Regions from separate parts of the Sutcliffiella cohnii genome, predicted to be linked through region 2. Evidence: riboswitches for the same ligand, from Rfam matches in the RefSeq annotation. Region 2 holds a riboswitch; each other region holds the start of a gene.
What was found. Region 2 has a riboswitch for cyclic di-GMP ahead of BC6307_RS18075 (response regulator). Riboswitches for the same ligand answer to the same signal wherever they lie in the genome.
Positions count from the first base shown of each region.

Region 1: another riboswitch for cyclic di-GMP. It lies ahead of BC6307_RS19245 (anti-repressor SinI family protein); the one in region 2 lies ahead of BC6307_RS18075 (response regulator).
Region 3: another riboswitch for cyclic di-GMP. It lies ahead of BC6307_RS02420 (sodium-dependent transporter); the one in region 2 lies ahead of BC6307_RS18075 (response regulator).
Region 4: another riboswitch for cyclic di-GMP. It lies ahead of BC6307_RS19755 (OmpL47-type beta-barrel domain-containing protein); the one in region 2 lies ahead of BC6307_RS18075 (response regulator).

Region 1 covers NZ_CP018866.1:3,807,848-3,815,598, reverse strand. The annotation lists gene BC6307_RS19280 (ATP-binding protein) at 1-524, opposite strand, end outside; gene sinI (DNA-binding anti-repressor SinI) at 622-744, opposite strand; gene BC6307_RS19275 (helix-turn-helix domain-containing protein) at 747-1,100, opposite strand; gene BC6307_RS19270 (TasA family protein) at 1,349-1,990, shown strand; gene tapA (amyloid fiber anchoring/assembly protein TapA) at 2,121-2,960, shown strand; gene sipW (signal peptidase I SipW) at 2,941-3,564, shown strand; gene BC6307_RS19255 (LPXTG cell wall anchor domain-containing protein) at 3,594-4,208, shown strand; gene BC6307_RS19250 (helix-turn-helix domain-containing protein) at 4,480-4,800, opposite strand; gene BC6307_RS19245 (anti-repressor SinI family protein) at 4,896-5,033, opposite strand; cyclic di-GMP riboswitch class I at 5,065-5,172, opposite strand; gene BC6307_RS19240 (alpha/beta hydrolase) at 5,579-6,313, shown strand; gene rnr (ribonuclease R) at 6,347-7,751, shown strand, end outside.
Region 2 covers NZ_CP018866.1:3,589,412-3,597,162, forward strand. The annotation lists gene BC6307_RS18045 (hypothetical protein) at 1-176, opposite strand, end outside; gene BC6307_RS18050 (PIN-like domain-containing protein) at 283-1,578, opposite strand; gene BC6307_RS18055 (XtrA/YqaO family protein) at 1,575-1,775, opposite strand; gene BC6307_RS25375 (aspartyl-phosphate phosphatase Spo0E family protein) at 2,029-2,166, shown strand; gene BC6307_RS18065 (DUF3954 domain-containing protein) at 2,174-2,344, opposite strand; gene BC6307_RS24850 (hypothetical protein) at 2,403-2,570, opposite strand; gene BC6307_RS24855 (hypothetical protein) at 2,612-2,788, opposite strand; gene BC6307_RS18070 (CBO0543 family protein) at 2,906-3,442, shown strand; cyclic di-GMP riboswitch class I at 3,560-3,646, shown strand; gene BC6307_RS18075 (response regulator) at 3,710-4,066, shown strand; gene BC6307_RS18080 (hypothetical protein) at 4,094-4,324, opposite strand; gene BC6307_RS18085 (IDEAL domain-containing protein) at 4,321-4,671, opposite strand; gene BC6307_RS25580 (hypothetical protein) at 4,668-4,796, opposite strand; gene BC6307_RS18090 (hypothetical protein) at 4,890-5,354, opposite strand; gene BC6307_RS18095 (RusA family crossover junction endodeoxyribonuclease) at 5,526-5,936, opposite strand; gene BC6307_RS18100 (dUTP diphosphatase) at 5,926-6,528, opposite strand; gene BC6307_RS24860 (DUF6011 domain-containing protein) at 6,549-6,704, opposite strand; gene BC6307_RS18105 (Fur-regulated basic protein FbpA) at 6,705-6,893, opposite strand; gene BC6307_RS18110 (ATP-binding protein) at 6,903-7,706, opposite strand; gene BC6307_RS25175 (hypothetical protein) at 7,606-7,751, opposite strand, start outside.
Region 3 covers NZ_CP018866.1:520,249-527,999, reverse strand. The annotation lists gene BC6307_RS02430 (methyl-accepting chemotaxis protein) at 1-1, opposite strand, end outside; gene BC6307_RS02425 (pyridoxal phosphate-dependent decarboxylase family protein) at 19-1,656, opposite strand; gene BC6307_RS02420 (sodium-dependent transporter) at 1,685-3,040, opposite strand; cyclic di-GMP riboswitch class I at 3,197-3,281, opposite strand; gene BC6307_RS02415 (MBL fold metallo-hydrolase) at 3,381-4,769, opposite strand; gene BC6307_RS25445 (extracellular solute-binding protein) at 4,859-5,431, opposite strand; gene BC6307_RS25440 (extracellular solute-binding protein) at 5,497-6,171, opposite strand; gene BC6307_RS02400 (carbohydrate ABC transporter permease) at 6,259-7,080, opposite strand; gene BC6307_RS02395 (carbohydrate ABC transporter permease) at 7,098-7,751, opposite strand, start outside.
Region 4 covers NZ_CP018866.1:3,902,500-3,910,250, forward strand. The annotation lists gene BC6307_RS19755 (OmpL47-type beta-barrel domain-containing protein) at 1-3,052, opposite strand, end outside; cyclic di-GMP riboswitch class I at 3,135-3,229, opposite strand; gene BC6307_RS19760 (flagellin N-terminal helical domain-containing protein) at 3,479-4,291, opposite strand; gene csrA (carbon storage regulator CsrA) at 4,418-4,627, opposite strand; gene fliW (flagellar assembly protein FliW) at 4,627-5,067, opposite strand; gene BC6307_RS19775 (DUF6470 family protein) at 5,081-5,635, opposite strand; gene flgL (flagellar hook-associated protein FlgL) at 5,685-6,563, opposite strand; gene flgK (flagellar hook-associated protein FlgK) at 6,574-7,751, opposite strand, start outside.

The sequences.
Region 1 (7,751 bases), 220 kb from region 2:
TGCTTTTGCTCTTCAATTTTTTTCTTAATGAGTGCAAAAATAAAATAAAGCATAACTTGGCATGCTAAAAAATTGATCGCATAACCGTGTAAGTCTTTATAAAATATAGGAAAACCAGCTCCTTGATCTACTAAAAAGACATAAAGCATAAAAGAAAGTACTATTACAACATTACTAATTAACGAAAAATAAAATAGCCTTTGATTGTAGAACAATATCGCTATCCCTGGAATAAAGCAAATGATAAGGAGTGGTGATAAAGTGAATGGATAGAAAATGAACATTGCGTAAAAATAAATGGGCATTGCAATGTTCAATGCATATTTAGTGAAGATATTTTTCTTTTTAGGATAAATAATTAATAGTATGGAAATGACTACTACAATTAATAGGTGCGTAATAAATGTGGCTGTTGGCCCATTTTCCCACAGTTCAATGAACGAACCTAACGTCATTAAGACGATACTAGCAATCGCAATAATCCAATATATTTTTTTATTTGGTAAATGGGTTTGATTCTTCATGTTAATACCTCAATATTTGTAATATCTCCATTTTACTAGATTATAGTTGGAAAGAAAATGTAAAAAAAAGAGAGACCGCTTTGGCCCCCTAATTTTCCTATTCAACATTCTTACTAAGCTCCTTAAATGCCTCACTTATTTCTTCCATCGTCATCCCCATTTCTTTGGCTTCAAGAATCATTTGAATCCAGTCACAATCTAATTCATATTCTAGGTCCACAGTTATTCCCCCTTAATTCTTTTCGTTTCTTGCCATTTCTTAAAATGAAGGTAATCACGAAACTGTACAAAATCTTCTTTTGTCATCCCCTCAGAAATCGCTTTGTATAAAAGCCGTCGCCATTCAGCATCTAGCGTAATTTTTGGCCCACTTACCTTTTTCTTTTTATTAAGTAATTCTTCTATATCGGTATCTAATGATGTCGCAATTTTACTTAACAATTGAAGAGAAGGGTTTACTTGCAAATTTCGTTCTAATTGACTCAAGTAAGACTTTGAAACACCTGATTTTTCCGCTAATTCACTTAAACTAAGTCCATTATTATTACGAAGTTTCTTTATCTCGTCACCAATCATACACATCGTCCTAACTATATATCTTTTTGTTCATTATATCGTACAGTTAATTCATTATAAAAAACAAAAAACTAAGTAAATGAGAGAAAACTAATGAAAAAGTCCTAAAAATGTTCTCAATTGCGAAAAAACGAACTAATTTGGCGTTTTTCATAACGAACAAAGTGTTTTATACTTCGTATTGTAAGGTTCGTTAAAGAGAACAACGAACTTAAAAATTTTACCTTAGGGGTATAGGAGGAAAAAGAATGAGTTTAAAAAAGAAATTAGGTTTAGGGGTAGCTTCAGCAGCACTAGGTTTAGCACTAATTGGTGGAGGTACATATGCGTACTTTAGTGACACAGTAGCAACAACTAACACATTTGCATCGGGTACATTAGATTTATCCATTAATCCAGAGTATGTAATTCGTGCTGAAAACATTAAACCAGGAGATATTATGCCAAGAGCTTTTGAACTTTCAAATGACGGTACTTTAGATATCTCTAGAGTTGATATTCATACAGATTACACTGTTGAATATGGCGACAAGTATACAGGAGGAGACTTAGGTGAGCATATTCTCGTACATTTCATGACAAACGTAGATAAGAATGGTCTAGGTAATATCGTTGTAGGGCCAAACAATGTTATAACTACTACTACTTTAGCAGAACTAAAAGCTGCAGATGGTCTTCCTGATGCAGTAGCAAATGATCTATACGTAAATTTACCGTGGCTAGGTGAAGTAAATGGAGAAAGGGGCGGCCTTGCAGCTGGGGATTCAGATGACTTAATTGTTGTGTTTGAATTTGTAGATAATACTGAAGATCAAAATACATTCCAAGATGCTGAGTTGACTCTCTTCTGGAACTTCGAAGCTCACCAAACAGCTGGAACTATAAAATAAGAAACTAGATAGATTGGGGAAGGGTGGGGTTAGCTCACCTTTCACCATTTATTTTTTATCATAAATATATAAATCTAATTGTATATTCATGATAGAAAGTAAAAGCATTAAAGGAGGTTCTAACATTGAAATGAGGAGCTCTAGATTAAGGAAGTTTGGTAAAAAGAACAAAGGGTTTCTAATCATTTTACAATTAGCTGCTATTTATTATGTATCAATTATTTCACTATCATATTTAACAAATGGAACACTAGCCTATTACAGTGACACTTCACAAACAAACACTAGGATCACTACTGCTTCAGATTGGTACGACGGAAGTGATCTTATTTTTCCTAATAGAGGTACTCAAGTTGTACATAGTTGTCCTCCTGAAGAAATCGGTGTGGTAGTTAAAAATGATGGATTAGATATGTCTAAAGCGACAGAGTATGAGATTTATTACACTGAATTATATGAAAATGGGAATCCACTAAAACATGGTGATAGAATTTTTTCAGGTTGGATTGAACCGATCCCTAAAGGGGGGACTGTCCTCTTAACTTATCAAGCTGAAAGTGAAGGATGGTACGTTTTCAAAGCTCTACAAAGACCTGGATTTGAAAAGGACTATATTAATAGAAAAGAAGTGTGGAGTGAAAAAGTGAAAGTCCAGTGTAAAAAACAGAAAGATATTAAGGGAGCAGCTGAAGAAGAAGAGAATGAAATAGATAAGTCATTAGAGGAAAAGGAAGAAATAGTAGAAGAACAACCGAATGAAGACATAAAAAATGAAGAGGAAGAAAATAAAGAAGAAAAAATGGATGAAGAATTAGAACCAGAGCCAGAAAAAGAAGAAAAAAGTGAAGAAATACCTCCAGAAGAAAGTGACGATGAAAAAACTGAAGAAGAGATATCTTCAGATCAACCTAAGAATCAGAGTATAGATGAAGAAAAGGAACATGAAGGAGATGAATCAAGTGAAGGATAAGCTTAAAAGCCTATTTAGTCTAAAAAATATAAAAAAATGGTTTAGTAGTTTAGTGACATTTACTTTATTTGCAACTTTAATTTTAATGGCTGTTCTCGTAATATCCTCCAAAGCTGCTGGAGGAGAACCACAAGTTTTAGGCTATCAATTAAAAACTGTTTTATCTGGTTCAATGGAGCCAGAAATAAAAACAGGATCCGTTATTGCGGTAAAGCCTGATGTAGATATGAAAGGCTTTGAAAAAGGGGATATTATTACATTTAAAGCAGATACAGAGAAATTAATTACTCATAGAATTACAGAAGTTGTTACTAGTGGAGAACATGTAATGTATCGAACTAAAGGCGATAGTAATAATGCAGAAGATTCCGCGCCTGTTTTGTCTGAAAATGTAGTTGCACAGTATACCGGCTTCACTATCCCATATGCTGGTTATTTTATCAACTTTGCGAATTCTAAAAATGGAAGCTTACTTTTAATGGTCCTTCCAGGTATATTACTCGTACTTTATGCTGGTTTAACAATTAAGAGTGCAATAAATGAGATCGAGAAAAATAGTAAACAACTAACTGTTCCAATTGAGGATACACCGCCAAAAGTTTAGTTAAGCCCTTAAGGGAAGGGAGAAACGGTATGAATGCTATAGTAAAACTTATCATGTATAGTGCTTTACTAATACTAATAATACAATCGGCTACTTCTTCTGTTCTTGCTGACTCTAATGAAAATGAAATAGATATAAGGACTTCACCCGAAAAAATACTTTTTGAATTAGATAACATGAAACCAGGAGATTGGGCAGAAAGAAGTTTAGTAGTAACAAATAGCGGTACGAAAGATTTTAAATATCTTTCGTCCGCAAGTTTAGTTTCAGGTTCTGAAAAATTTTATAATGCTCTTATTTTATCTATTTCAGATAAAAGTGGACAGATTTTTAATGGTAGTCTTGAAGATTTTAAAGCGTTAAATCCAAGAGAAATTGTATCAGGTGGAAAGGATGAATTGTTATTTAAAGTGGAGTTTCCATATGAAAAGGGAAATGAGTATCAAGGTTTAGCATCTATAGTAGAATTTAAGTTTTATGCAGAAGGTACACTTGGAGGAGTTAGCCCTGTGGATGGTGTAAAGTTACCTAAAACAGCTACAAACATTTTAGATATTATTTTAATTGGTGTCATTATTTTAACTATAGGTACATTTATATTAATAATAAGTAATAGAAAAAAACGAAAAATGCAATATAAATAAATTTTTAAAGTTATTTCTTTTAAAGGAGAGAAATTAAGGTGTACACCAAAACCTGCCCAACCTGCACGAAACCATCCTACTCCAGCTCAGAATTCTCCCGATGGATCTGTCCAACTTGTTCAACAGACTTAACTTCTCAAAAGGAATACGTAGCATTATGTCATCAACCAACTAAATACGAAAGAAAGAAACAGCTTACTCTTTATGTAAAGAGCTATAAAATCGACCGAGTCATATAATAAAGCGCCGATGCATTTTGCTATCGACGCTTTTATTTTTGGCTTGCTTTCCATTTATTAAATTCTAGCCATTCTTTGAATTCATCTTTTGATACACCTGAATTCATAGCTTCTTTTACTAGGTTAGCCCACTCTGAATCGATGGCTCCTTCGTCTACTTCTTCATGTAGAAGGCTGTTGACGGATACGCCTAAAACTGCTGAAACCTTTTCTAAAAACTGTACAGATGGGTTCGATTGTAAGTTACGTTCGATGGAACTTAAATAAGATTTAGCAACCCCTGCACGCTCTGCTAGTTCTGACATGGATAATTTCTTTTCTTCACGAATTTTTTTGATGCGCTCGCCGATCACAGTAGTCACCTTCTTTCTCTATCTCTAACTTTTTCTATTATATCATATATCGAAGGTGTTGTTTGATATTTCAAACAAAAATAAAACTATACGAACTAAAGAGAGGTGTTCGGATAGTTATGTAAAAACTCTCTAATTTCTTCCACGCTAATGCCGAATTCTAACGCAGATGATATTAGTTCAATCCACTCTTTATCTAGATTCTCAGTCATTTCTAGTACCCCATTCCCCATACTTTTTCCCTCCTAAAATACAATCAGTATCCCAGGCAGTCCAGCCATCATAGCAGATTTTTTTCTCTTTCTTTGTTTATCTCCCGTAGACCTGTTGACTTTGCGTCCTTATTTTTCAATAAGTTTGCCTTTGACTGAATCAATAGTCGCACTACTTTTTCTATATGTCCAAAGTTATTATAAAACAACCATATTAAAGATGTTGAAGATACATGTCGAAGTAGTAAAAAAGTGATAAATCTCTCTAAAGCTTGATATGATAACGATTAGAGGAATTAAATGTTAATTTTTTACTAAAAAGGAGAAAAATAATTTTATCCACTTTTGTCGAAATAGTCTGAAACTTAAAGTTAGGCAAATTGTTACCCACATAAAAATAAATAGGATTGCGAAGCTGTTACTTTTTTACTAGTAATTCGTTTAGCACCATATTTCATGCGTAACAAAACGTTTTATGGTAATATATTCTTTTTGGATAGGATAAATTTTTACTTATAAATGGTTGAGCATACTATACATAATAATAAAGAGTGAGGGATGTCCCAATGAAAGTGAAGTTACCAGAACCGTTCACGTTTGAAGGCGGGGAACGAGCGGTTTTACTATTACACGGATTTACAGGAAATTCAGCCGATGTTCGCATGTTAGGCCGATTTTTAGAAACAAGAGGTTATACATGTCATGCACCACAATATAAAGGACATGGTGTTCCGCCAGAAGAACTTGTTCATACAGGCCCGGAAGATTGGTGGCAAGATGTAATGGAAGCTTATCAGTTTTTAAAAGATAAGGGTCATGAGCAAATTGCAGCTGTTGGTTTGTCTCTTGGAGGCGTATTTTCTCTTAAATTAGGTTACACTGTACCTATTAAGGGTATTGTCCCAATGTGCGCACCAATGTATATAAAAAGTGAAGAAGTAATGTATGAAGGTGTTTTAGCGTATGCTCGTGAATGGAAGCGAAGAGAAGGAAAAACACCAGAACAGATTGAACAAGAAATGAAGGCTTTTGCTCCGATGAATACGTTAAAAGAGCTACAAGCATTAATCGCTGACGTTCGTGACAATGTCGATATGATTTACTCGCCAACATTTGTAGTTCAAGCACGCCACGATAAAATGATTAATACAGACAGTGCGAACATTATTTACAATGCAGTGGAGGCAGACAATAAGAAAATAAAATGGTATGAAGAATCAGGTCATGTCATTACGCTAGATAAAGAGCGTGAACAACTACATGAAGATGTTTATGAATTTTTAGAGTCATTAGATTGGTAAGGTGTATTAGACAATTAAAAGGAGGGATGGGAAATGGAAGAAATGATTCAAGAACATATAGAGCGGCTTCTTTCCTATATGAAAGAAGAGGCCTATAAGCCGTTAACTACGGGTGAGTTAGAAAGTGCATTCGGAATAGAAGATTCAGAGGAATTTAAAACGTTTGTCAAAGCGTTAGTGCAAATGGAAGAACAGGGGTTAGTTGTTCGTACGAGAAGTAATCGTTACGGGTTACCAGAAAAAATGAACCTTGTTCGTGGTAAAGTAGTTGGCCATTCAAAAGGGTTCGCTTTCGTTGTACCGGAAGAAGCTGATTTAGAGGATGTGTTTATTCCACCGACAGAGCTAAATAATGCGATGCACGGAGATATCGTTCTCGTACGAGTGAACAAGCGTGCAGAAGGTGGTTCTCGACAAGAAGGAACCGTTATTCGGATTGTAGAACGTAGTGTGAAGCAAATAGTCGGTACATATACAGAAAGCAAAAATTTCGGTTTCGTTATTCCTGATGATAAAAAGGTAACGAGTGATATTTTTATACCGAAGGAAGCAACAGGTGGAGCGGTAGAAGGTCATAAAGTTGTCGTGAAAATTACAACGTATCCAGAAGGACGTTTAAGTGCGGAAGGAGAAGTAGTTGAAATACTTGGGCATAAAAATGATCCTGGTGTTGATATTCTCTCCGTTATTCATAAGCACGGATTACCTGGTGATTTTCCGAAAGAAGCGCTGGACCAAGCGATTGCTGTACCAGACGAAATTAGCGAAGAAGATATGAAAGGCCGCCGCGATCTTCGTGACGAAGTGATCGTTACGATTGACGGTGCTGATGCGAAAGATTTAGATGATGCTGTAACGGTAATGCAATTAGATAACGGAAATTATAAATTAGGTGTACACATTGCCGATGTTTCTTATTACGTAACAGAAGATTCCCCTATTGATAAAGAAGCGTTAGACCGTGGTACAAGTGTTTATTTAGTAGACCGAGTTATTCCGATGATACCGCATCGCTTATCCAATGGTATTTGTTCTTTAAATCCAAAAGTAAATCGCTTAACGTTATCATGTGAAATGGAAATAAACCCTTCAGGTGAAGTAGTTAAGCATGAAATTTTCCAAAGTGTGATAAAAACAACGGAACGAATGACGTATACAGATGTGAACAAAATTCTCGTTGATAAAGACGAAGAAACACGTTCTCGTTACGAAAGTTTAGTGCCGATGTTTGAAGAAATGGAAAGACTAGCTGAAATTCTTCGTACTAAACGGATGACACGTGGTGCAATCGATTTTGACTTTAAAGAAGCGAAAGTTCTAGTCGATAAGGAAGGAAACCCAACTGATGTCGTGCTCCGTGAGCGTTCAGTTGCGGAGCGTTTAATTGAGGAGTTCATGCTAGCAGCGAACGAAACGATTGCTGAGCATTTCCATTGGT
Region 2 (7,751 bases):
CGACCTCGAGCATATGTTGGTCTATTGGTACCCATTAACTCCCGTAAGTCCTGGTCCGACAACTTCTCTTCCTTCTTTTTCGAGGTAGTTACATTTTTCTGTTTATATTTAATTTTCGTTTCAAATCCATGCTGCATCTTCCAATCCTTTAATTGATCCCTTATACTTTTATTCATCCTCAAATCCCCTTTAGATAAAATTAAAAGCAAAAAAGGACACCAAACAAACAGAAAAAACTGTTTGTCTAGTGTCCTCCAGTTGGCTGGTAGGATGTATTTCATTTTATCTTGATAACAAATTTTGTAATCTTCTTTCTAAGTAGCTGTATTCAAGAGCTAATTTACGTATTTTATTTCTAATTTCCTCGTTCATTTCCGTAACTTGATTTCTATTTATATGCCCCAATAAATAAATAGATTTACTTTTTAAGTACTTAAACTCGTCTTCTAATGTTTTAATTTCCTCAAAGTCATTTATAGAACTTCCGTCATTATTTAATAAAAAATATTCTATTTTATCAACTTGATATTTTATATCATTTATTATTCCTTCAAGAGCTTTTGTGTTATAAGATTTATCTTCAGAATTCATTTGTAAAGCATTTAATAATTCTTGAATCTTTTTATAGTCCTTAAAGCGATAGCCGGACTTCTTTCTTAAACTTATTCTATTATTTTCTTCAGAGTTCGTCGTTTCTACTAAATCTAAATTAATTTTTGTACTAGTTTCCTTTAAGAATTTATTGATGTTCATCAGTATTAAATCAGAACCTGCTTCTCTTAACATCTCATTTTTCAGTTCTGCTCTAGCACCAATTTTTTTTCCTTTTATTTCATACCACCAATCAGGCTTTACATCCCCTGTAATAAAAATTACTAACCTTTTTTTATCGCTTTTTGCCTTCTCTAAAACTTGTTTCCAAGCTATTAAATCGCCGTATTTATTTTCAAACTTTAAGTTATTATACCTGGTCATCTCTTTTTTTGTTTTATCTTTATATCCAGGAGGTATTTCTTCTTCATATCTAACCTCTCCTTCTTTGCATATCTCATCAATCTTTTCTTGGGAGAAAGGTTCTCCAACTTTCCCTTCAAACAACTCTGCCAATTCTAACATCTTGTCATCATTCTTATTTATCAAATTATCCAATTCGATTATTTCGTTTTGATTAAAACTTGTTGCGACTTTTCTTATTTCCTCATTAAATTTCTCCAATATTTTCTTTCTTACTTCTGTCCCATCTGTACTTTTAATCGGGTACTTGTCTAATGAAGACTTTATGGCTTTTAAAAACGTTTCTGTTTCATTATTGACGTCGTTTATAATTAAGTCTTTTATGGTATCCATTTCAACCATTACCTTGCGCCTGTGCAAATGAAATTCTAAACCAACCTGATAGGGAATCCAAATATTTTCCTTAACTTTGTCCAAAGCCTCTAGAAATGTATTACGTGTTGATTCGGAAAACCTATAAATATTTAACAAAATGTTAGTATCGAAAACAATTAGTACTGATTCATCTAGATTATTGAAATTTACCTTTTCATTATTAAAAAACTCTCGAAAAACACTTTTCAAAACTCTTCCCCCTCATCAAACTTGACCCTCTTGACCTTCCCCTGGTGAGTAATTATCTTTGTCTCACCATGCACCGGTAAATGAGTTATCTTCGCCTTGCCATCGCAAATTACAATGGCGAAACTTCCTTTTAGTTCCATTATATCAATTTCTAATCTATTTGTACTACGGTTAATTTCAATGCTTTCTAATCTCATATCCATACCTCCAGTTATAAAATAAAGAGCACCAAACAAACGCTATTGCGCTCATTTAGTGCCCTCGGTTATTCCGTTAGGCAATAAAACTCTTATTTTGTAATAAAAAGTACTTTAATAACTAGTTTTGTCGAATGCCTATCTTTTATCTTAGGTGTTATGCAATAATTCTTTTGGACTATTCCCACCATTACTTTTGTATATTTTAAGGAGTATAATTATTATGCAAAATAGCGATAATTTAAACGATTTAATGAAAAAAATTTATTACGTAAGAAAGAATATGTTAACCTTAGCATCACAATTCGGTTTGGGTGACAACAGAACCATTTCATGTAGTCAAAAACTTGATAAATTAATAATTAAATATCAGAAGCAAAGAGTGAGCTAGTAATAAATCAAATCTTTCTCTTGTTTGTCGTTTCTAAACGATCAACCTTCCCGCCAAGTACAACAACAGATATTTCACCGTAATCAGGAAGGTCATGCTCTATTAATCTACCGTCTTTTATCACATACATTTTTTTATTATTTGTTAGATCTATTTCTGCCGTTAATTTTCCGTTCACCAGGACCCCTCCTAATGTTATAATTGAGTTGGTTGGGTCAGGAGAAATCCTGGCTTTTTTATTTTGGTACTGTAGGCTCTAGAGCTTCTATCTTTGCTACCAGTTTTATTAAATCCTCTTTAAGTTGTACTGGATGTTCTTCATAATGCCTATCTTCTTGGTTTAGTATCATATTGATTACCTTGACTTTAATTTCTGTTAATTCTAGTTTGTTAACCCAATCCATGTTTATCACCTCGTTTACAGTTTGGTGAGTAATGGATTTATTTATGCTCGTCTCTTTTTTCGATTCCCAGCATGCCTTATTCTGGTTCTTTCACTGTAGGAATTCAAATCAGAGTATGACGTCCCCTTTGGTCTTTCGGTTGGCTTAATTGGATGCTTTTTTATATATTCAAGTCGTTGTTCTTCTGTCATATACCAAACCTTAACCTTGCCAATCACTTAGTATTCCTCCTTCACCTTTTTCTAGAACTGCGCATTAATTAATTTTTTTTGCTCCTCCATTATATGTATTTATATTCCAATATTGGAAATAATTCAATTGTAGGAGGTTATAAAATGTTTGAACAATTACAAGAGCTTAACAAGCAAGCAAATAGAATTGAAACAGAATACTGGGTAAACCACGATTTATTCTCATGGCAGTGGTGGTTTATAGTAATAATAAATTTGTTATTTTTAGTTTTATTAATACTTTTCATGGATAAGCAAAGAATTCAAATTATCACCATTGCTTTCCTATTCTCATTTATCTTGGTTGGAATAGTAAACGAACTTGGAAGCTTTTATGGATGGTGGAGTTATCCACACCAATTCATCACGGCTCTAAAAACAATGAATGCAGTAGATTTTTTGACTGTACCTGTAATAATTACTTTGTTTTATCAGACATTTGGAAAGTGGAAAATTTATTTGATAACAACAACTGTATTTTTTTTAATTCTATCTTTTGTAGGAATACCGATATTCGTTTATTTTGACTTCTACAAACTCCATACCTGGAATTACTTTTACTCTTTTCTAACTTTACTACTGGTTTCAATACTAGTTAAATTATTTACTGATTTTATAATTACGAAATCAAAATCTCTATAAGAGTCCATCTTTTTCGGTGGTCTTTTTATGTCGCAATTTTGGTCAAAGGTTTCTTAAATCCCTTGCAACGGATATTATTTCTACATTTTTCTACAAATTTCTACATTTATGTCGATAGACTATTAGAGGCAAATTTTACGAAAGTAAAAGACGCAAAGCTACGGGCCTAAAACATTTATTTGTCATGGCGGCCGGGTTGCCAGGTATTCATGTCCTGTAATTATATTTGCCTTTTCTAATTTGCCTAATTTAGTAAAGGTGGTTCTTATGAAAAAAGTTCTTATAGTTGATGACTCCAAATTTATGCGCAAATTACTTAAAAGGCTAGTCGAAAAAGGTGATTATCAAATAATTGCAGAAGCTTCTAACGGCCAGGAAGCTATTGAAAAGCTTCAAGAATTTAGTCCAGATATAACTTTATTGGATATTACTTTACCTTGTATGAGTGGACTAGAAATTCTAAAAAAGATAAAAGAACAAGATCCAAGTTCTAAAGTCGTTATTTGCTCTTCACTAAGCTACGAATCACTTGTTGATGAATCAGAAGGTCTTGGTGCGAATGGTTTTATAGTGAAGCCATATTTTGATAAACTATTATCCACACTCGATCAGATTAGTTCTTAATTTCGAGAGAGCACACACTCTCTCGAATCATTTCTTTAGACCAAAATCGGCTTTTATCAAGTTGCCCTGAACTTCGTAAGAAGGGTCTCTATCTTTAACACTAGTAAGCAATTTTTCTACCTTTTTATCAGTTTCAAATTTCTCCGCGCATCCTTTAGCAAATGCTGTTATTTCAGTAACACTCATACCTTCACGTAATAGTCCTCCAACCGCTAACGCCATATATTGTTCTGCTTTTAATTCCGCTTTTATCTTCACCAGCCAACCAACTCCTTTGGTAAGCGTTCCGTTAGTTCCATGAACCACTCTTGGTCGTTCATATCAAGTGCTATATCGATAAGAACGTGTAAATCGACTTCTTCCAGTGAAGGTTCTGCTTTGGAGAGGTTTTCTATATCAACCCATTCCACTCTTCTAATTCTTGATCCATTTCCATGCTTTAGAAAAACAACCTTTGCAATATTTTCATCTTCCTTTACAACTGAAACAAATCCTACTGACCCTTTAGCCTTTGGATTATAACCAAGGCTAATCTGTGATAGTTCTACCCAGTCACCTTTTTGTAGTTGACCTATCTCTAGAATGAAATTTTCTTCCGTGTTCATGATTCATCCCTCCCCATTTTAGGAAAATCATTTTCCCAACGTCTTTTCCATTCTTGCAGCGCCTCTTCGTTTTCGTTTTGGCATAGTTTGACTAACTCTATCAGTGATACTTTTTCTAAGCTCATTGAAACTCTCCGATTCTACCAATTCTTCTCGTAACACTTGCTTCTGCCATTCTAGTTGTGAGTTGTTATCCTGAGACATGTACTCACTTCCTTTCAAAATAGGCTTAGTTGTTCATATTCCGTTGGCTCTGATTCCACATATATCTCTTCAAGATCAACTTCCTCTATGCTTACAACTTCTTCAGGAGAATCATTTAGAGTAACTTCTTCAAAGTTTGAAAACCAATCTAATGGGAAACAACCTCTTAATCTACTAAGCTCTGGATCCTTGTAAAAATTAGCATGTGTTCCTTTTACCCTGAGGAAATATTCTCCTAGCTTTACTCCTTTGTAACCCTGCTCACGGTACACTAGCTGTGCTTTATAGAGCTTTTCTTTATGTAGTTCTTGATTAGCAACAATTTCAAACCGTTCAGCATGGTAACAACCTCTGTGAGCACCTTTGTTAGGGAAATTAGATACGTAATAATGTTCAGGGCCGTTCGGAAAGAGGTAATACCTCTCTCCATTCTTCAAGAGCTCTGAACTATCCGCCTTTACGCAAACACCCTGTAGCATACCTATACCTTCTTTCTTGCCTTATTTTCGGTATCTCCGAGCCACCTAACTTTTTGCAATCAGTACCGAAACGACTGGAGCAGTGACTATACAGTGAGCATCTGTTCATACATGTCATTATCTTGTCCTCTTTTTTCATCCAATCAGTTCGAACATCTGATATGATTACATTCATGTTCCTTTCAACTCCTGAACAGTAATATCAATACCAGGAACTTCACCATACAGTTTAATAGCTGTCACCTTAGATACCTGATTGTCATCATGCCAGGCTAGTTTGTTAAGTGCATCAAAAACACCTTTTACTAAATTGTCTGCATCAGGCTTCTTGATGTGATATTCTCCTAATGCTGCAACCTGCTTCTTCTTGCTCCAACTTTTCGGTATTGGCATCTTAAACCATATTTCTACTGCTATTGGACCATCTAGTAGTGTTTTCTCCTTCAACTGCTGTTTGGCTTTCCACTGGATAAAGCTTTTGTAAGCTAGATACCTTTGGGCATTGGGTTTAACAAACTTTCCTCTTCCCGTCATTCTTACGGCTCCCATTGGCTCAATAGGAATTGATAGTTTAATAGCCATTGTCCTGTCTCTCATGATTCATTTTGTTTTTGGCGGAGTATGCTTCCTCAATCTGTTCGAATGTAAAGCCAAATTGAATCATCCCGATTGCAATAAAGAGAAACCATGCTGTTCTAAAACAAAATTCATGTTTCGAATATGTTAGAAAGAAGTTAGGTTCGTTTTTATCATGTGACATTTTTGCAATGAAGGACTTTAATTCTAAATACACGCCATTAATACCACCATCAAATCCCTTTTCCTCGAGTTCAAGTATTGCCTCTTCATGTAGATATAAATATTCTTGCCAACCTTTCTGATTAGCAAGTGAGAGAAAGAAATGTACTGCATCCACATACTCTTCAAGAAGGGGATTTTTAGTTAATCCTTGTTGAGCAGCATAATAAGATTTCAGACCTACTCTAGTTCTTGGCTCTTGATCATCGCTCCAAACCTTAAACCAGCGACCCTCATTAGCAAATTCACTTAACTCAACATCTAGTGCAACTAATGTATTTCGGAATCTCTCTTCATCCGTCCAAACGATTCCTTTTTCGGCTATAATTCGGTTATCTAGTTGCTCTTGTGTTGCCAACATTTTTTCTAGACTCATAGTCTCCAACCTTTCGTGGTTTATTTAATAACTAGTACCGTCTCTTCAACGAAGGATAGTTGCCCCTCAGGAGGCTCATTTTCGCGTTCCTTAGCTTTCTTTTCACAAACAGGACCAATACCTCTTTCAATGCTCCTTTGACTTTTCAGTGGTCTATTAAACACTGGACAGTTCATTTATTTTCCCTCCCCCGACATTTCTTTGCCAAATTTACATTTAACGTTTATATGAATTTGCTCTAGTTCTGATAGATTTAATTCATAGAGTTGCTTCCCGTCAGGGGTTTTAAAGTATCCGTATCTCATAAGCTGGTTAACTAAATAATCTCTTCTTTCTTGTCGTTTCTGTCTAAGCAATGTACTCATGTTTTCCTCCTAGCTTGGTGCTCCTACTAATCTATGGTTTAGCTGTTTACGATCTCCTTTAATAACAACTGTGTAGTCCTGGCACATTTGATAAATTCGTGTACCTAATGCCTCATCAATGTCGCATAGTTCGTCAACTGACAGTTCAGATGAAACCAATATTGGCATGTGATTCAAGTAACGATAGTTTAAAACGGCATACATCTGTTCAATTTGCCAGTCAGTAGCTCTTGGTTTTCCTCTAGCTGGCTTGAATAGGTCATCGATAAATAAAACATTTACCTTTTTCATTTTTTCCAGCTTTTCCTCGAGCGCATCGAAGTCATCTTTTAAATCACCAAACCCTTCAACGAAAGGAAAATACAGAACTGGAACATGTTTTTTCTGTATGAAATTGTTCGATATAGCCATAAGTAAGTGAGTTTTCCCTGAGCCGGGTTGACCTAACAACGCTATGCTATTATTGCGGTTTTTCTTGATAGATTCGAAGTTCTGATAATACATAAGTGAGCATTCGTAAGCATCTTTGATAACGTCTGGTTTATTCTCCGTATCGAAGTTTTGGAAGCCCAGCCTCTTAAACTCGTTTGTTATTTCACTAGTTTTCATCAAACGATTTGCTCTTCTCCAACTAATGCAAGTGCAACGAATCCAAACTTCTACTCCATTTTCGTAGCCAATATAACCTGTTTCATCTTTGCATTTAGGGCAGTCATACTTTGCTTTTTCTAATCCATCCGACTCTTCCGCCTGTAATTGACTCGTTTTCAACTGCAGCCTCTTTAAGATTTCCTCCATGCTTTGGGTTGCCATGTTCTTGTATCCTCCTTTTCGCTAGTTTTTTAGAATCTAATTTTT
Region 3 (7,751 bases), 1.8 Mb from region 2:
AGATGCTTTACTCCTTTTTTATACGTATAATAACTCGTACGATTTTTCGTGTATGTTCATATGCTCCTGAAGGAATGCGATATAACGCTCCACTTCCTCTACTGTTGTATAAGGGGAGATACTAAAAAACTTATGAGCATAAATAGAAACATTTTTATTAGAATTTGCCGCGACTACTTGACGTTGCTTTTTCGTATTTCCGAAGAAAACATGCTCCCTAGCTATGCCTATTAGTTCAGCAAACTCTTCATTATAATGATTAATTTCATTAATTTCTTCCAAAGTTAACATACCGTTCAACTCTTCCTTCCAGCGGCTATTAGTAGGATAGAATCGGAATGTCGTAATTGGTGATACTTCATTTGTTATTTCAACATTGTTAAATGCTAATTTAAGAGTTTTTCTAAACCGTAAATTTACTTCAATATAATTAGCTAATAAACGTTGATACCCTTCCATTCCGAGCGCTAATAAGGAAGCGTATATGGAGATAGCACTACCCATTCGAGAACATTCTAGCGTATAACTTGTATGATAACTTCCGTAACCTCGATTGCCAACGTAAGGGGTTTCTGATGCATCTAAATCTACATATTGTAAATTATTTTTATCTTTTATTAAGAAAAGACTCGTGATGTAAGGAGTTTGACCTAGTTTATGAAAATCAAATACCATGCTGTCTGCTAAATAAACTTTACTAAACTTCGTATGATAGTTTTGTAACACATGTAAAACATCACTATGTAAATTTAGCGGATTTGACTCAAATGAATATTGGTTGAAGAACGTATACATTCCCCCCATCGCCGTATCCGCATGAATATAAATTGGCTGAAGATCGTATTCTTTTTCCAACTGTGTCGTAATTTCTTTTATCCCTTCGATGTTATCAATGCCAAACGTATCTGTCGTCCCCATCGTTGCTAACACATATAAAGGTATTCCACCGAATTGAATGATTTCTTCCATTTTCTCCTTCAAGTCATCCAAATTCATCGAATGGTCATCATTAACTTTTACACGAATCATATTATTAATGCCGATACCTGTTGCCTCGACAGACTTATAGAGACTATAGTGAGATAACTCTGAACAGAAACAATATAAATTGTTCGGTACCCCTATTTTATTGGACTGTGGAAAGCGCCTAGTTATGGCAAGTCGTAATGAGTTGAATACCGCACCTTGGCCCCCCCACGTCGTATAGCCAGCACTTTCGTTCGAGTCGTAACCAACTACTTTAGATAACATACTCGTAATCTTCACTTCTGCACTAGCTGCTGCTGGACCTTCGACATCCCATAAGCTATTACCGTTCGTTAGAACCATTACTAAATTTCCAATAATACTAGCGATGTTTGGAAGTGGTGCAGCATTCGCTACATAACTACTATTTACAAAACGATGTCCTTTAACAAGCTCTAACAGCTCGTCAATCGTATTTTCCATTGATAAGCCCGCACTCGGTACCGATGAATGTTCCATAAGACGATTATAATAATCCTCACTGTAAACCGGCATTTCACCTAGTGTTAACTTAGAAGGATCTTTTAGTTCATCTATTTTTGATAGAATCGTTTGAACATAGTTTCCTAATTCCTCTCTCTGTTTCTCGTTTCCGTCCACACTTGGAAACAACTGTTGAAGTTCACTCATTGTTGTCATATTTTTTACCCCCATTTATTTAAAAGAACCACTTTAATACACCAATAACATCTAAGAACACAATAATAATGGCAACAGGTGTAAAATATTTCAATAAATAATACCAAACGTTAAAAATACTAGCTCTTATATTAGATCCTGCTCGCAATTCATCCATCAATTCACTTTTCGATACTTTTAATGGAATAAAAATTGCTAGGAGTAACGCTCCTAACGGCATTAATATGTTACTAACGGTAAAGTCGAACAGATCAAAAAATGTTTTATCAAAAATAGTTACATCTGCCATCACTCCATACGATAAACAGGAAGGAATACCAACGATAAAAATAAGTATTCCAACAAGCCATGTTGTTTTTTTCCTTTTGCTATTATCTTTTTTCGTAAAAGCAGCCACAATAATTTCAATCATAGAAAATGCCGATGTTAAGGCAGCAAATAAAAATAAAACTAAAAAGGCAAGAAAGAAAAACATTCCTAACGGTAACTGTGAAAACACCGCCGGTAATACAGCAAAAATTAAAACCGGTCCTGCATCTGGTTCCAATCCGAACGAAAATACACCTGGAAAAATAGCTAGTCCCGCTAAAAGAGCAATCACAATATTAATGATAACGATAGATAATGCTGAAAACGGAATATTTTGTGTTTTAGGTAAATAAGAAGCATATGTCACCATGACGGATACCCCTAAAGAAAGGGTAAAAAACGCCTGGCCAAGTGCGAATAAAATACTTTCTGACGTTAGTTTAGAAAAATCAGGAATCAGTAAAAATTTCACACCTTCCAACGCTCCATCTAAACTAAGGGAGCGAAAGACGATGACGATAAATAATACGAGTAAGGCTGGCATCATTATTTTACTAGCCTTTTCAATTCCTTTTTGAACACCTTGTGATACAACAAGTATCGTAATAAACATAAATAATAGTTGGCCTAATAGAGTCCAAAACGGCTTAGAAATTACTTGACCAAAAAGTGGTCCGTATTCAGCTTGAGATAGACCGTTCAAACCGCCTGCGAAAACTTCTATTATGTATAGAATGATCCAGCCCCCAACAACACTATAAAAGGACAATAGTAAAAAGCTAGTGAACACACCTAGTTTTCCGATCACATTCCATTTTGAATTTGGGGCAAGCTTCGTATAAGTCGAAACTGCATCACTTTGAGCTTTACGACCAATTACAAATTCTCCGACTAAAAGTGGCAATCCTAGAAATAACGTAAATAATAAAAAGACTAGTAGAAATGCTCCTCCTCCACCAGTACCCGCTACATAAGGGAACTTCCAAATTGCCCCTAAACCAATTGCTGAGCCAGCAGCGGCCCAAATAAAACCAATTTTTGTTTTCCAATGCTCTTGTTGTGTCAATTACTTTACCTTCTTCCTTTAAAACATTAAACAGCGATAGATACCATTCTATTAAAATACTACGGATACTCCTTGATATAAAATCATAAAAAAATGCCCACCTAAATAAGGTGGACATTGATGATTAGCAGATCAAAAATAAGTATATCCAGCCTGTTCGGTAACCCGGCGACCTTAGAGGTATCTCCTTAGGCCCGTAGCTTTGCGTCTCCACTTTTCAATGGATTTGCCATTATCGTAGGTATCTTCTTTTTTGCACCATTAAGTATAACATAAGTATAATCGGCATGTTGACAAATATGTTTATAAGTCTTTAGAACTAAAATAAGCATCTTTACCGTTACTTATTAACTATATCACCTATTTCGTATACTTCCCCATAAGCCGGTAAGAGCTGTTGCCCATTCTTTGGTTTCAATCTTTCAGGATAAAAGCTATGAAGGGGTATGAGTACTTTTGGGTCAAGTTCATCAACAATATACTTTAAATGCTGAGGTAACGCATGCCCTCCTGAACTTACTTCTACTCTTTCTAAAGAAAGTAGTGATAATATTTTCTCTAGATTATGGAATGCCGGGTCATAATCACCTAAAGGAACGCCGTTGGAGTGGATGTATACTCCATTTTCAACGTGTAGATCAAATAATTCTATTATATTCTCATAACTGTTTTGAACGAAATATCTGCTTGGATTCTCATTAATTTTTTCTTTATTTATGAGTGGATATTTTTCCAACAATAGTTTTTGCCAATCGAGCAGCTTGTTTTCTCTTATCATAGTTTTTAGCTCTTCTGATTCGAATATGTAAAAGTGACATTGTGGTAAAAAAGTATGAGCAAGTTGCGCTGTTTTTATTTCTAAAACCACTTTTCTTTTAGCCTCTTCTCCTGCTTTACACATACCGTTAATGCGTTCCATATTTCGATGGTAAATATTAAAAATACCAATACCCTCTGACTCTTTTAACATTTGTGCAACATTAATTTGTAGCTTCGTTTCCGTAAGGAGTTTATCTGGCAATTCATTGTTACTGACTAAAAGATGTTCCGCTAATTCCTCTTCACTTTTTAATGTTGTTCCTTCGATAATAACTGCATCATACCTTAATTCTTTTGCCTTTTGTAAAAACTCCTCCATCACCTCTGGTGAAGAGCCGTGCAATCTAAAATCACCTGTATAAATAATTTTTGCATCAGGAGTTTCTAGATGAAATGCGCACGCCCCGATAACATCATGATCAACAGAAAGAGGTGTTACTTTTATTTCTCCTATATGAAAAGATTGATCGTACTCACAAGATTGGTACGACCTTACACCAGGTACACCTTCCCCGATTAATTGTAACTGATTATATAGATTTCGAGATTGTTCCGTCATATAAACTGGAATAGAAGGATCAATACATCCGATAGCTCCCATATGATCTAAATGCAAATGAGATATTAAAACAGCTGTTTTTCCCTCATATTCTTCCGCTGAAATAACATTATCACTTACTAAGTGCTCCTTATTGTATATTCCTTCAATTTTCGGTATCATACGTAGCTTTAAGTAGTCTCGAACTATCGCACTATTGCGCACCTTCACTTGTCCGTCAAAAATAGCTGTCCTCGGGTCAAACGTTAATCCAAAGTCAAAAATAACACGCGATTGCCCGTATTGTAATTGAATAATGGTACCGCCAATTGTTTTTAATCCACCAAAAAATTGAATCAACGTTTTACTCATTCTTCGACATCCTTTTCTTTTATGTAATTGTATTCGAAAAAAGAGGGTGTCCCACTTATCATTGGGACACCTTCTATTATATGTTTTTATTAGTTTCCTAACTCGCGATCCGCTGCTTTTTCCGCAGCTTCTAATCCTTCTTCCACTGTTAGTTCACCTAGGAACACTCTGTCGATTTCTTTTGCAACAGAATTTTTCAATCCATAAGCACCGACAATACGTGGGTCGAAGAAGCCTGCATCAAATTGCTGTTCTCCTACGCCATATTCCGGATTTTCGTCTGTATATTGCTTCCATTCACTACTTTCTAAAGCCGAGTAACGTACTGGTAAGTAACCAGATTGCATTGCCCAATATGTTGTGTTTTCTGTATTAATTAAAAATTTCATGTACTCAAATGCTGCTTTCTTTTCTTCATCAGAAGCACTAGCGAAAATAGAAACGTTTGTCCCAGCAAATGGCGTTGCTGCCCAATTAATGCCGTTTTCTTCAGCTGGAGCTGCCACATAAGGGATACCTGCAGAAGAACCGATATATAAAGCAACATCTCCACGAGTAAACGGACCAGACATATATCCGTCCTCACCTGCTGTACGAGCGACACCGTCTAGAATCATATTATTAACAAATTCTAATGCTTCTTTTCCTTCTGAGGAATTCATTTTAAATTCTCCAGTTGCTTCATCAAAGTATACACCACCAGCTTGGTGTACCCATTGGTTAAATTCTAATGAAACAGAGGTCCAATTACTTTACGACCTTCATTGTCAAACGTTAATTTCTCAGACGCGTCACGTAGCTCTTCCCACGTTGTTGGTGGTTCAATTCCAGCTTCTTCTAAGTAATCTACGTTATAGAACATAATACGAGTACTTTTGTTAAAAGGTAAACCGTAATACTTGCCATCCCATACGTTCGCTTCACGGAAAACTTCTACAATATCAGTTAATTCTGCTTCACTCATGCCAACTTCTTGATCATTTATTAATGGTGTTAAATCAGCAACTAAATCATTTTGAATATATTCCGTAATCCAATCCTCGTAAGCTTGAGTTAAAACTGGTAAATTATTTGCTCTTGCAGCAGCCATATTTTTCGTAGAAAGGTCACTGTAGCTTCCTTGATTCACAAGCTTTACCGTAATATTTTTTTCGTTTGATTCATTAAAATCATTCGTAATTTTCGTTAAAGCTTCTTCATGTCCTCCACTCATTGCATGCCAAAATTCAATTTCAATCGGAGACGCTTCCGCTTCCTTTTTCTCTTCTGTATTTGAATTATTGTTAGAATCATTATTCGTATTTTCGTTGCCACTTGTGGTATTACTCTCATTTCCACAAGCAGCTAATATTGTAATAAATAATATTGCAATCATCGTCATTATTAATTTTTTCATTTTCATCGTATTTCCTCCTCTTTACTAGTTAATAGAATTCGAATTGTGTGAACCTTTTACTTTAGGACCACCCCCTAAAAGCATTCTCTTCTGTTATCCTTTAATTCCAGCTTTCGCAACACCTTCAATAATGTACTTTTGTAAAATGAGATATAAAATAATCATTGGCAGTATGATCATTGTAGAAGCCGCCATAAGTAGCTCATAAACGGTTCCTGCTTCTGTACTAAACGAAGTTAAACCGACCGGTAAAGTTCTCATTTCTTTTGATTGAGTCACAATTAACGGCCAAAGGAATGCATTCCAGCTACCGATTGCTTTTAATAATAAAATCGTAACAATCGCAGGCTTTGCAAGTGGTACCATAATCGTCCATAAAAAACGAAAATTGCTACACCCATCGATTTTGGCGGCATAGGATAGCTCTCTTGGAATTCCTAAGAAAAATTGGCGTAATAGAAAGATAGAAAAAATACTTGCTAGCCACGGTACGATTAATGCTGGGTAACGGTCAATCCAACCTAGCTCGGACAATGTTACGTAATTCGGAATCAATACTTCCCCCGGAACCATCATCGTTCCTAACAGAACAGCAAAAACGATGTCCCGACCGTAAAAGTTAATTCTCGAAAAAGCGTAGGCAGCTAGTATCGTTGTCAACAATTCCCCAATAGTCGATAATACGGTAACGATAATACTATTTACCGTATATCTAGCAAACGGGGCCATCCCCCATGCTGTTTCATAGTTATCCCATCTCCAATCGGATGGAATCCAAACAGGAGGCATCATCATTACCTCTCCTGAAGATTTCAGCGACGTACTTAACATCCAAACAAACGGCAAAAGCATCAACATACTGCCTACGATTAAAATGATATAAATGAAACCTTTTGATAGAGCTGCTTTTTGCATGTTCTCTCCCCCTTCTCCTAGTAAGTAACCCTACGTTTTCCAATGTAAAGTTGGATAAGGGTAAAGATAAAAATAATAATGAACAACACATACGCAGCTGCGGAAGCAATGCCGAACTGCCATTCTAAATAAAACTTGTCATATATGTAATACACAATTGTTTGTGCACTATACGCTGGTCCAGGCTTTCCATCAAAAAGTGCATACACTTCGTCAAACACTTTAAACGAATTTATTACTGCGATAATCGATACAAAGAACGTTGTTGGCGATAACATCGGAACAGTTATATGCAAAAAACGTTTCCATGAACTAGCACCGTCAATTTGAGCTGCTAAATAATATTGGTGGTTAATATTTTGTAAGCCTGCTAGAAAAATAATGATGTTATATCCGAGACTCTTCCAAATACTCATAATAATTAATGCGGGCATTGCCCAATTCGGGTCCGTTAACCAACGTATCGGATCAATCCCAATTAGCCCTAAAAAGTAGTTAAATATCCCATAGTCTGTGTGGTAAATCCAACGCCACACAATGGAAACTGCTACAACGGACGTAACGAATGGTAAAAAATATATCGATCGGAAAATACCTCTAAACTTTATTTTTGTGTTTAATAAAATGGCGATCCATAGCGATAATATAATGGACGCAGGTACGACCCCTAA
Region 4 (7,751 bases), 310 kb from region 2:
GTGACTGTACAGTTGGCCATACTAACGTAAAATCGAGTGTGCTACCTTCTGGAGATTCATCAAAGCGATTACTAAAGGAATGAACAACATACTCGTAATTTCCTTCAGGCATATTCGTAAAAGTAACGGAAGTACCAGATACCGTTCTTTCTAATACTAATTCCTCATCGATGACTCGGTATACTTTATAGTTGTTAGCAAATGTTGAAGCACTCCACTTTAGTGCAATATCATTACCGTTTGAAATACTATTCGTTAAATTACCTGGTGGCTGCATAATTGGATGAAAAAGAGTAAAGGAAATAGTTTCTCCTTCAAACGACTCACCAAAGCGGTTACTGTTCGAGTGAACCACATAATCATATTCCCCTTCAGGCATATTCGAAAACGACGTTACAGTACCTGAAACAGTTCTTTCTAATACTAACTCCTCATTAACGACTCGGTACACTTTATAATTGTTCGCAAACGAAGAGGCATTCCACCTTAAGACAATATCATTTCCATTATTGATACTATAGGTTAAATTTTCTGGTGCTTGCATTGTCGGGTGAATAAGTGTTAAAGATACTTCACTTCCCTCAGCCGACTCACCAAAGCGAGTACTATTCGAATGAACGATATATTTATGTTCACCTTCAGGCATATTGCTGAACGTAGTCGCAGTACCTGACACCGTTCTTTCTAATGCTAGTTCGCCATCAATAAATTGGTATACTACATAATTTGTTGCATATTCCTCTGCATTCCATCTCAACACAACGTCGTTTCCGTTGTTAATAGAGTAAGTGACGTTTTCTGGTTTTTGCATTTGCGGAAAGACAACTTCTTGCGTAACTTCAATACCTTCTGCGGATTCTCCGAAACGATTGCTAAAAGAATGCACAACATACGTACGCTCCCCTTCCGCTTCGTTTGAAAGAATAGTAGATAAAGAGGTCACTGTCCTTTTTAATTCCTTCTCTTCGCCTACCACTTCGTAAATACGATAGTTATTCGCAAAAGGCACTGATTCCCAGTTTAATACTACATCATTACCGTTTTGCACTCTTGATATTGCAGTATTTGGGGCTTCCATAGTCGGATGAACTAAAGAAATTTTAACTTCTGCTCCTTCTGGTGATTCTCCTAGTAATGTGGAGGCAGAATGAACAACGTAATGATAATCTCCTTCTGGTAAATTAATAAAGGATAAAGCTGTACCAGTGATGGAATTTTTAAAAACTCTTTCCCCATCAATGATTTCGTAAATGTTATACCTATTTGCATATTGGACACTTGACCAAGTTAAACGAATATCGTTTCCATTATTAATGGTATGCGATAGATTAGTAGGAGTGGCCATTGTTTCCCCATTCATTGTTACCTTTAGCACTGAACCTTCTGGAGATTCTCCAAAGCGGCTAGAAAAGGCATGAACGACATACGTATAGTCACCCGGTGCGATATTTGAATAGGTAACACTTCTTCCTGACACTGTACTTCTTAATACTTTGTTTCCATCTACTACTTGATAGACTCTATAATTATTCGCGTAAGGAGCTACATCCCAATTTAACGTAAAGCTAGTTGGATTATTTATAGATTGAATTAAATTTTCCGGTGGTTTAACAACCGGGTGTTCTAAAGTGAAAGATAATTGACTTCCTTCTTCGGACTCTCCAAACCTAGTAGAAAAGGAATGTACTACATATTCGTAATTTCCTTCTGGCATATTTGTAAAGGTTACACTAGTGTTGGTTCTTGTGCTTACTAACACCTTTTCTCCATCTACAATTTGGTATATCTTATAGTTATTTGTATTAGATGTAGTATCCCAGCTTAAAGCGATATCATTACCATTATTTATTTTATAACTAAAGCTATTCGGCGCTTCCATATCTACTTTTTCTACTGAGAAAGTAACAACACTACCGTCCACCGATTCACCAAAGCGGTCACTAAAGGAATGTACCTCATATACATAATTACCTGCTGGCATAACAGGATAAGTAACGCTTGTACTAGTTACGGTACTAACTAAACTTTTCCCTTCATCGTTAACTTGATATATTTTGTAGCTTGTTGCGTAAGGGACAGTCCCCCATGATAAAACAATATCGTTATCGTTCTGGATTTTGTAGGTGAAATTAGCTGGTGCTGTCATCGTGATTTCACTTACATTAACATTTAGTAAACTTCCTTCTTCGGACTCTCCAAAGCGATCATTGTTAGAACGAACTTCGTATACATATTCACCCGGAGGTTGGTTTGAAAATGTCACTTTATTATCTGAAATAGTCCTTTTTAAAACCCTTTCGCCATCTAATATTTCATAAACATGATAATTTTTCGCGAAAGAAACAGCATCCCATTTAAGTGACACATCGCTTCCGTTAACTAAAGAATACGTAAAATTTTGTGGAGCTGCCATTGTCGGATAAGCAACTTCCACTTCGACTATATGGGATAACGATGATTCACCGTATAAAGAATGCGAAGCAGAAACAGCATATGTATACAGTCCTTCAGGGGCATTATTAACTTTGTATGTAGTTCCAGCTTCAGTTTCTATTAATGAAGCATCACCTTCTGAGGATATTTCAAAAACATGATACGTTTCTGCATATGGAGAAGCTTCCCAGTTAAGTACAATATCGTTACCATTTTCTATCTTATATGTTACCGTCGATGGTGATTCCATAGTAGGATACGTAATATCAACATTAATCGGGGCACTCGGTCCAGATTCCCAGTCGCCATTTAGTGTAGAAACAACATACCTGTAGGAACCTTCCTCTAAATCATTCAAAGTGAAATTAGCAGCTGTTGTTTCCCCAAGTAAAATTAACTGCCCTTCTGTAATTTCATAAACATGATAGCCTGTTGCTCCGTGAACAGAATTCCATACTAACTTAACATCATCTGGCGTTATATATTCCGCTGTTATATTACTTGGAGGTAACATATTGTTATCGGAATTGGCAAACGCATTAGCTACTGGAAGTAACGTCTGAGCAATAATAAGTAATAATGCTAATAACGTAAACTTCCTAAAAAACGATTTTTTCATCCTTTTGTCCTACCTTTCATTATTTTTGACCAAATAAAAAAGAACCTTCTACAAGGTTCATAGGTTAGGAACTATGATTCCTTGTGGCAACCGGCTACCATCCACGTTTTATCTATCACGCAGAACAGGTCCTTGGCTTTGCGTCTCATAGTTTCCTATGATTTGCCTTTTTCACTTGGTATTTATTACTATAATAATAGGATAATAGATTCAATAAATTAAATGAATGAGTAATTTATCCTATGTTTTATTTAAAAAAATTGGTTTAAAAGAGTAAATAGATTTAATTTTTATGGTAATATATTGAAACTTATCAAAACACCACTAATCTTAGGTATTAATTTTCAAACTCATGTGATGAAAGTGTTTCAGAAAAGCTCATATGAAAAGAGACCTTATTAATAAAGGTCTCTCTTTTTGTTAAAATTAACGAAGTAATTGTAATACAGCTTGTGGCTGTTGGTTAGCTTGAGCAAGCATAGCTTGAGAAGCTTGGTTTAGGATGTTAGAGCGAGTGAACTCCATCATTTCCTTAGCCATGTCAGTGTCACGAATACGAGATTCTGCAGCTTGTAAGTTTTCAGAAGCATTTTCAAGATTTTTAGTAGTATGTTCTAAACGATTTTGCCATGCACCAAGTTGAGAACGCTCAGAAGATAATTCTTTAATTGCATCATCGATAGTCGTTATAGCTCCATCCGCTCCAGTTTGAGTTGCGATATCAACAGCATTTACTGCAAGAACAGTAGTAGCTCCCATATCTCTAATTGTAACATTTAACGCTTGCCCTGCATCTGCACCAATATGAATTTGAGCATCAAAGTTACCGTCAAATAATACTTGTGAGTTGAATGTTGTGTCAGTAGCGATACGGTCAATTTCCTCAATTAATTGTGCCACTTCTTTTTGAAGTTCAGCACGGTCATCGTCAGTATTAGTATCATTGGCTGATTGAACCGACAATTCACGCATACGCTGAAGAATTGCGTGAGTTTCATTTAAGGCACCTTCTGCTGTTTGGATTAAAGAAATACCATCTTGAGCATTTCGACTAGCTTGGTCTAATCCTCTAACTTGCGCACGCATTTTTTCAGAGATAGCAAGACCAGCCGCATCATCACCAGCACGGTTAATCCGTAGACCGGAAGATAACTTCTCCATTGCTTTACCATTAGCGTTTACGTTCATTCCCATTTGACGATGAGCGTTCATTGCGTTTAAGTTGTTATTGATAATCATTTTGATTTCCTCCTTGAATTGTCCATCCACATCCATGTGGGGTATTTTTCAAAAGTTTTTTGTCGGCCGACTTTGAACTTTTGTTTTACATTCTTTATATCGACACGTTTTTATAAAACTTTACACTTATTTTAATTTTTTTATATCTATTTTCCTAGAAATTGCATTTTTGTTTTCGTTTTGGATTGCTTCTAGTACTTCTTTTCGATAAATTTCGATTTCTTTCGGTGCTTTTACACCTATTTTTACTTGTTCACCATCTATACTTTGAATGGTAATTTCGATGTTTTCATCGATAACAATTGTCTCATTTAGCTTTCGAGTCAGAATAAGCATTATTTTTCCTCCTTTTCACTAATAGGGAGGATGTGTTTCGTATTGTATTTCGTACCGTTTACAACAATTTGTTTCGCCAGTTGATTTTCCTTATTAATTACGATAGGGCCTTGTAAGTTAGCTGTCGACTTTTCGAATGGATCTGCAATGGTTAGAACAACATAAATTTCAACAGATTGGCTAGCTGAAATTGCTAGAGCTTGCTGAGTAGATTCTTCTAACTCAAACTCATAGTCATTATAGAAAAGAAATGGATTTGTAACGATAAAAGCTAAGTCTGTTGTATTTACACTTTGCAACGAGAAATAAACATTTTCCTCTGTTAGTGAGAGTAGTACGAACTTTTTTTCATTCTCAAACCCAGGTAAACCGTTTTTAAAGGTAATAATGTCGGACTCCTGAATCGTAATATCTCCGTGATAACATGTATTAATTTTCATATGTACTCCATCCTTATATTTTAAAATCTATATCAATTGAATTATATTGCTTAATCTCAAAATCTAAACTTCCTGGTTGATACGTTAAATTCACTTTATTAGCGTGACTATTAATGATCGCTTTATTCACTTTCACATCAACATTTAACTCGCTTGGTTGATAATCTATTTTGACACTAAAAGGCGATGGAATAAAGCCAATGTTGAATTCATGCATTTTCCTCGTTCCATTCCTTTTACTAATTTCGGTTAATGCATTATATTTATTCTCGATCTTCATTAACTCGTCGCCATCGCTTGCTCTACGGGCCATTCCTTCTTGAACATGCTGATGTCCTTTTTTTGCTTCTTCCTCAATGGAACGAAATATATGTTTTAATCCCATGTCCTCCCATGCTTGTGTTTGGTCAATTGTCAATTTACTCGGTATCGTTTGCATTGATACTTCCGCATGAGGCTGTTGAATATCAATCGTTGCTTGGGGTTGTTCAATTTCAAGCGTATGCCATGTACTCGATGATTCCATAATAAATGGCTTTGTTTCTATCGTTATTTGAGGTATTTTCATAGTCTCCCTCCTAAAAAGAAAGCTACCTACAAAAAGTAGATAGCTAAAATTATCTTAAAAAGTCTAATAAAGAAGGCTGAATAATTCTTGCACCTACACCTAATGCAGCACGGTGTACACTTTCAGCAGTGATTAAATCGGTAATAACTTCTTCTAGGTGAGCATCTTCGTTATCGGATAACACTCTAGTCGCAACATATTCTTGATATGCAAGGCGATCATCAATCATTTCTAAGCGATTATAACGAGCACCGAGCTCTGAACGTTCGGCGTTCATGCTGTCGATTTGGTTATCTAATCTACCTAGAAAAGCGTCTAAGTCTACAGAGTCATCACCTGTTAAGCCTTGTTCAATTTGATTCATGATTGTAAATAATTCCTCGTTAAATACGTTGTTCGCATCAATATTCGCTTGAAGCTTTATTCCCTTTGATACTTCAATCATGAATGGCTCGTTTAAGTCCTTAACTGTAGCCGGGGCGCTTCCATCTGTAACTCGCGGTTCATTTATCGCTGTTCCATTGAAAATATATCGCCCAGTAAATTGCGTATTTGCCACTTGCACAAGTGCTTCTTTTAATTGCCCAACTTCGGAAGCAATAGCATTTTTATCTTCATCTTGAAGCGTTCCATTTAACCCCTGTACTAATAGCTCCCTTACACGACTCAATACATTCGAACCTTGTTCAATCGCAGCCTCGGACTCTTCCATCCACGCATAAGCTTCGGAAAGGTTTCGCTTATATTGTTGAACTTCTGTTAAGTTTGTTCTGTAGTACATTCCCTTCATCGCAACAACTGGGTCATCTGAAGGACGAGTAATCTTTTTACCAGTAGAAAGCTGTTCCTGTAATTTGCCCATTTTATTGAAACCTTGGCTAATATGGCGCAAGGAGTTACCTGCTAACATTGATTGTGTTACACGCATAGCTGTTCACCTACCTTCCTACTAATCCCATACCGTTAATAATTCTATCTAATATTTCATCTGTTGCTGTAATCATTCTTGCAGATGCGTTATAGGCATGCTGGAATTGAATCATATTGGTCATTTCTTCATCTAATGAAACGGAGCTTACCGATTGGCGACGTTGGTCAACAGAAAGTCGTAACGTATCACTATTATACGAAAGTCGATTTGCTTCTTGAGCGTCTACTGCCATTGAGCCTATTAAACTTTCGTAAAAGTTTTGAATAGTCGTAGTGTCTCCACCAATATTTAACGCGCTATTTTTCACTTCAGCAAGTGCAATTGCCCCTTGTCCGTCACCTAAATTTCCGTTTGACGAAGCAGCGATATTATTTAAAGAATCATAGATTACATCATCCAGTTTAATCGCCTTTGCAGCACCATCGCTACTATCTAACGGGGCAAAGAAGTTATATTCTGTATGTTCTCCCGCCTCGATGCTAGATACGCTCCAGCCTTCATTATGAACACGGTTAAATTCGGTAATGAAATCAAAAGCCATCGTGTCTAACGCTTTTAACATTTCTGGATAAAGGCCTTTTTCTTCTGTCCCTTTCATGTACCCGTGTGACTCAAAAAGAGCTTTTAGTTTTCCTGCTGATTTAAACTGGTCTGTCTCTAATGACACAATACCGCCGATGGAAATTTCACTTACTAACCCTGTCGTATTGTCATATTTAACATCAAGATGATTTACTCTATTTGTTTGCCCATCCACTAGTTTTCCAGCCATAGGTATTGGAACACCGTTATCGTCTACTAATTCAATACTATATTTACCTTCTGCTATTTCTAACGCATTACCACCAGATTTAACTGGAGTTACTTTAATATTAACTAATGAAGAAAGCTCGTCCACTAAACGGTCTCTTTCATCATATAAATCATTCGGTAATAGTCCGTGTGGTTCTACACTCGCTATTTGTTCATTTAAGTTATTAATTCTTGTTGATAAAGAATTTATTTGTTTTGCCGTAACATTAATCTCGTTCTTTAAGTCTTGTTGTATAGATTTCATAGAATCTGATAAATAATTAAACGTTTCCGCTACCGCAATTCCTCGTTGGCGAACTACAGAACGAGCACCTGTATTCGTTGGATTTACAGCTAAATCCTGGAATGACTGCCAAAAGCGGTCTAACGTTT